DNA from 2 places in the Priestia sp. HNGD-A6 genome. Region 1 is predicted to be linked to the other one. Evidence: riboswitches for the same ligand, from Rfam matches in the RefSeq annotation. Region 1 holds a riboswitch; the other holds the start of a gene.
What was found. Region 1 has a riboswitch for S-adenosylmethionine ahead of metK (methionine adenosyltransferase). Riboswitches for the same ligand answer to the same signal wherever they lie in the genome.
Positions count from the first base shown of each region.

Region 2: another riboswitch for S-adenosylmethionine. It lies ahead of SCI76_RS21585 (sulfite oxidase-like oxidoreductase); the one in region 1 lies ahead of metK (methionine adenosyltransferase).

Region 1 covers NZ_CP138621.1:3,175,030-3,178,205, forward strand. Annotated here, with positions in the region: gene pckA (phosphoenolpyruvate carboxykinase (ATP)) at 1-493, opposite strand, end outside; SAM riboswitch class I at 867-984, shown strand; gene metK (methionine adenosyltransferase) at 1,117-2,319, shown strand; gene SCI76_RS16235 (glycosyltransferase family 1 protein) at 2,353-3,176, opposite strand, start outside.
Region 2 covers NZ_CP138621.1:4,220,247-4,223,422, forward strand. Annotated here, with positions in the region: gene SCI76_RS21575 (polysaccharide biosynthesis protein) at 1-518, shown strand, start outside; gene SCI76_RS21580 (hypothetical protein) at 532-900, shown strand; SAM riboswitch class I at 1,042-1,148, shown strand; gene SCI76_RS21585 (sulfite oxidase-like oxidoreductase) at 1,224-1,886, shown strand; gene SCI76_RS21590 (molybdenum cofactor biosynthesis protein B) at 1,920-2,432, opposite strand; gene moaC (cyclic pyranopterin monophosphate synthase MoaC) at 2,445-2,933, opposite strand; gene glp (gephyrin-like molybdotransferase Glp) at 3,048-3,176, shown strand, end outside.

The sequences.
Region 1 (3,176 bases):
CAGCTTTGAACGTTGGAGCTGCTACAATTGTAAACGGCTTCACATCATCATTTGTTTTTTGTTCAGCTGAAGGGCGAATGAATAACTGCTGAGCGAATAGGTTGTGCCATGCAAATTCATTAACTACTTGAATTGGTAACTGATACTTTTTATCAGCTCCAGCATATCCATTAAAAACAAAAAGTTCATCCTGTTTCTTTAAGTGGGTTAAGACTTTTTTGTATAGCGCATCGAATCGCTGAGCAGAAATTGGCTGATTGACGGGTCCCCATTCAACCGTTTTTGAAGATACAGCATCGCTTACAATAAATTTATCCAAAGGAGAGCGACCTGTATATTTTCCGGTTTCGACTGACACAGCACCTGTAGAAGTCAGCGTTCCTTCGCGTCGAGCTAGAATTTTTTCAACAAGTTGTGGAACAGATAATTGGTGTTTTGTTGTTTTTAATTGAAGCAAACCATTTAATTCGATAGACATATCAACAGTACTCATGTGCACTACCTTCCTTTTTAGCTATTATTTATTCATTAATGTTTGAAATTTATAATTAGTATAACACATTTATTTAATTATTCTATACTATTTAACTAAAAATGTTTGTGTATTATAAAAAAATATACGTTATACCTATTTTAGACACATGTATATGTGCTAGAAGCAAAAAAAGTGAAGTTATTTCAAGTGAAAGCCTTTTTTTTTTCTGTCTTGTTAACCAAACTTCGTGATCATTCTTAATAAGGTATACTATTTTTAAATTTGAGTATGTTACATTAAAACAGATTCAAACATAAAGAGATGATTTCCATTTGAATGTTGTTGACAGTGAAGCGCTTTTTCATGTATTATATGTCCTTGAACGGATACTCTCTTATCCCGAGCTGGTGGAGGGACAGGCCCTGTGAAACCCAGCAACCATCGTCATTTTTTTGTGTAGACGATAAGGTGCTAACCTGATGCAAGGGCACAACCTTGATCGATAAGAGTGAAAGGCTTATGTAGAATTTGATACCTTTCCTCGATACAAGGAAAGGTTTTTTTATATTTTTTAACGTGTAATGAAAATAAGGGAATGAGTACCGTATCACAATGTATCGTATTTATAAGGAGGAAAACTGATGTCAACACAACGTCGTCTGTTCACGTCAGAATCTGTTACAGAGGGACATCCCGATAAAATTTGTGACCAAATTTCTGACTCAATTCTTGATGCTATCCTAGCAAAGGATCCAAATGCTCGTGTTGCTTGTGAAACAAGCGTAACAACTGGTTTAGTTTTAGTAAGCGGTGAAATTACAACTTCTACTTACGTGGATATTCCTAAAACAGTTCGTGAAACAATTAAAGGAATTGGCTATACTCGTGCAAAATACGGATTTGATGCTGAAACTTGTGCAGTATTAACATCTATCGACGAGCAGTCAGCTGATATCGCTGCTGGTGTAGACCAAGCGTTAGAAGCACGTGAAGGTCAAATGTCCGATGAAGAAATCGAAGCAATCGGAGCTGGAGACCAAGGGTTAATGTTTGGTTATGCATGTAACGAAACAAAAGAATTAATGCCTCTTCCAATTTCATTAGCTCATAAACTTGCTCGCCGTCTAACAGAAGTACGTAAAGAAGAAATTCTTCCTTACCTTCGCCCGGATGGTAAAACACAAGTAACAGTTGAATATGATGAAAACAACAAACCTGTTCGCATCGATACAATTGTTATTTCAACTCAGCATCACCCAGAAGTAACGTTAGAGCAAATTCAACGTAACTTAAAAGAATATGTAATTAATCCAGTTGTTCCAAATGAGTTAATTGATGAAAATACAAAGTATTTCATTAACCCAACAGGACGTTTCGTAATCGGCGGCCCTCAAGGAGATGCTGGTTTAACTGGTCGTAAAATTATCGTTGATACTTACGGCGGATATGCTCGTCACGGCGGCGGTGCATTCTCTGGTAAGGACGCAACAAAAGTAGACCGTTCAGCAGCTTATGCAGCTCGTTATGTTGCGAAAAACATTGTAGCAGCTGATCTTGCTGATAAATGTGAAGTACAACTAGCATATGCAATTGGTGTTGCACAGCCAGTATCTATTTCAATTGATACATTCGGTACAGGAAAAGTTTCTGAAGAAGTACTAGTAGATGTAGTACGCAAAAACTTTGACCTACGTCCAGCAGGCATCATTAAAATGCTTGATTTACGTCGCCCAATTTATAAGCAAACAGCAGCTTACGGTCACTTTGGTCGTACAGATGTGGAGCTTCCTTGGGAGTTCACAGACAAAGCTGAAGCATTAAAAACTCAAGCTTTAGCTAAATAATAAAAAAAATCTCCGTGAAAACGGAGATTTTTTTTATGCCCATTGAATACCTTCAGCAGATTTTTCTACGACATCTTCATATTCTGAAAGCAAATGCTGAAAAATGGCGTCCCATGATTGAGTAAGAGCATAGTGTCTAGCTGCATGGCCAAAGTGAAGCCGCTGGTGCAAATCATCAAGTAAACCTGTAATAGCCGAACTGAATTCTTCTAAGGAGTGAGGTTTGCAAAGGTAGCCGTTTCGCCCGTGCTGAACCATCTGTTTAACTCCTCCTGCATTTGCTGCCACCACGGGAGTTCCAGAAGCAAGAGACTCCAGTACGACATTTCCGAACGTTTCTGTTTCTGAAGGGAAAACAAACAAATCAGATGAAGAATAGATATGAGCAAGTTGCTTACCTTCAAGAAAGCCTGTAAATGTCATATGCTCAGATGCTTGCTGTTGCATTTGTTCTTTTAAAGGACCATCTCCCACAATAAGCCAGTGAACTTGGTGGCGGATATGATCAGGTAAAGATCGGGCAATTTTTAGTAAAAAATCAGCGTTCTTTTCTTTAGCTAACCTTCCTACATACGTTAAGATGTAGGGTTTTTTTATATTATATTTAATACGAATATCAAAGCGGTCATAGTGGGGATGGAACAATTTGTGATTTACCCCTCGCGACCAAATAGCTACGTTGTGAAACCCTTGTTTTTCTAGCTGCTGTTTGGTCACTTCGGAGGGAGCGAATAATTTTTGTACAGGTTTATAAAACCATTTCATATATTTTTGCAGTGGTACACGCATTTTTTCAAGTTCATAGTGAGATAAATAATCATCAAAATTGGTATGATAAGAGCCGACAAGAGGAATAC
Region 2 (3,176 bases), 1.0 Mb from region 1:
AAAACAGTCCTGAAATCGGTGGAGTTGTTTTACAATGGTATGCGCCTGCTGCCATTTTATTTGCTCTTTTTACCGTAACAGCCGCGATTCTTCAAGGAATTAATCAGCAAAAGAAATTAATTTTTGGCTTGGGCTTAGGTATTGTTGTGAAGATAGTATTAAACGTACTGTTGGTTTCAAGCTTAAAAGAAATTGGACCTGTTGTCGCGACGTACGGAGGATATGGTGTATCGGTTATCTATAACTTTTATTTAATTGAAAAATCCATTTCTTACCGAGTTCAATCACTAGGAAAAGCCGCGTTGACTCCTGTTTTATTAGTAAGTGTGATGTCAGCCGCTGTGCTTATTGGCAATTATGCTTCTCACTATTTTCTGGAAAATAAGCTGTCTGCATCTTCACTTGCGAGTAGCACGTCTTGTATTTCAATAGCTTTAGGTGCTGCTGTGTATCTAGGGCTTGGCGTCAAAACAAGTTTAGGGCAATCTGTTGTGTTAAATAGAAGAAAAAGAATGTAAAGGAGAGAAAGAAGTGTCAAAACGATTTGTACTAACCGTAGCCGCTGGAGGATGTATCATAATCTTCGGCGCGCTGCTGCTACTAAACTGGGAAAAGGTGTTTGGAGACTACCGTCCCATTCAAACAGCAACAGCCGTATTCAAGTTAGAAGTGGGAAGTCAAGATGTAGCAAAGACTACGGATTCAGATAATGTTCTTTACTATATGGTGAAAAAAGGACATTTAGATGAATATATTCAACTGATGAATGAAAAAGGCTATGTGTTAAAAGAGAAAGATATTGATCATAACCGACTTGTTTTTAACAATGGACAAGAGGATGAGCAAATTTACTACAAGCGCTTTGCTAGGAAGTATACGATGATTGATGGAGAAGGGTAAAGGCTTTACATACTTAGTAGACTAAAACCTTATAACTCTATCTGTTTTTAAAGTTTTTTGTGCGGAAAAGAAAAATAATATTGACAATTATGACAAAAAGCTTAATACTGACTTTATTACATAAAACAAATACAATTTGTTTCCTTATCAAGAGAGGTGGAGGGACTGGCCCTGTGAAACCCGGCAACCGCTGTCTATGACAGAATGGTGCCAAATCCTTAAGAGTGTATCGCTCTTAGAGATAAGGAAGAAGCTGAAACAAAGCTCTTCCTTATTTATTTAAGGAAGGGCTTTTTATGTACAAAAAACAACGAGGTGATAATTTGAACAAAGCAGACCGTATTAAACGAATGAAAACACCGGAAATTGATCCAAAGTATGAAGGACGAGTGCCTCCGGGTCAGGTAGTAACAGAGCGCTTTCCCATTTTACACGAAGGCGATGTGCCGGATTATAACTTAGAGGAGTGGACGCTTCGCGTGTTTGGGTTGGTAGACAAAGAAGTGATGCTTTCGTATCAAGATATATTGAACATGCCTCAAACAACGGTTAAATGTGATATTCACTGCGTAACGAGATGGACAAGACTTGATAATGAATTTACGGGCGTGCTGTTTGCAGACTTTTTAAAAGCAGTTGGCGTGGAGTTGAAAAGTAAATACATCATGCTGCACGGAGATAATGACTATACGTCAAATATTGAAGTAAAAGATTTACTGAGAGACGATATTCTTCTCGCTCATTCCTTTAACGGAGAGCCGCTTACACCTAAGCATGGATATCCGCTGCGATTGGTTGTGCCGCATTTGTACTTTTGGAAAAGTGTCAAATGGCTTCGGGGCTTTGAAGCTATTGGTGAAAACCATCCGGGCTTTTGGGAGCAAAACGGCTTTCATCTTAGAGGAGATCCGTTTAAAGAAGAGCGTTTTTCTGGAGAAGATTTAGGCATTCCAGAAGATGAGTGGGTACATAAAGACTATGATTAATGAAAATGCCTATGCTTGCGCATAGGCATTTTGTTAGCGCTGGCGGTTTAATTCCCACACAACGTGGCGAAGTTCAGGCAAAATCAGTTTGGTCATAGCTAGGCGAACAGCACCGCTTGATCCTGGTGTAGAAAAAACGGCTTTTTCGTTAATCGTCCCGGCAATTGCCCGGCTCATAATCGCTGCGCTGCCAATGTCTTCGGTGTAGCTCAGCATGCGAAACAGCTCGCCAAACCCGACGATTTCTTTATGAATCAGCGCTTGAACGGCTTCAATTGTGACGTCTCGTTTTGTAATGCCGGTGCCGCCGTTTGTGAGAACAACGTCAATGTCCTCAGCACTGCATCCGGCAAGTATCGCTTGTTGAATCGACGTTTGATCGTCTTTTACAATTTCATAGGAAGCGACCTGCATCTCGTGTTCTTTCAGAAGTTGGATCATTAGCGCGCCGCTTTTATCGGTTTCTTTTGTACGTGTATCGGATACCGTAATGACTTTGCAGCGAACGGGCTGAGTTGCTTTGGATTTATGTTCATGTGCGCTCATTATGTACCTCCTTTACGCTTCCGTACGCTTGTAGTCACCGTTTTTGCCGCCTGATTTTTCAAGCAGATATGTTTCGCCGATAATCATGCCTTTATCAATGGCTTTGCACATATCATAAACGGTTAGAGCGCAGGCAGAAGCGGCAGTTAAAGCTTCCATTTCAACGCCCGTTGAGCCTTCCGTTTTAACAGTTGCTTCTATTAATAAACGATACTTGTCATTGCTTGTATCCCAGTCAAATGAAAGGTTTACGCCTTTTAATAAAAGAGGGTGACACATCGGAATAATGTCAGACGTGCGTTTTGCTGCCATAATCCCTGCTACTTGTGCCACAGCAAGCACATCGCCTTTTCCGATTTTATGTTCTACAATGGCTTCGTGAATTTCTTTGTTAACGAGTATGCTTGAACGAGCTGTTGCAACGCGGCGAGTGATAGATTTTTCGCTAATATCGACCATATTGGCACGGCCTTGGTCATTAAAATGTGTAAAAGAAGACATCGGTGTTTTCATCCTTTTTCAGTAAATTTTGTTGTATGATAGAAATAGTGAGATATGCTATGATTTTACACCATAGCGTAAAAAGTGAACAGACATAAAGGAAGTGAAGAATGTATGTTAGAAAGCAGAACACCTATTTCAATTCCTGAAGCAATTGAAAAAATTATGACATATAAAAGAAAAGGCAGCATCGAACGCGTATCGATCACCGAAAGCTACGGGCGCTATTTAGGAGAAGATATT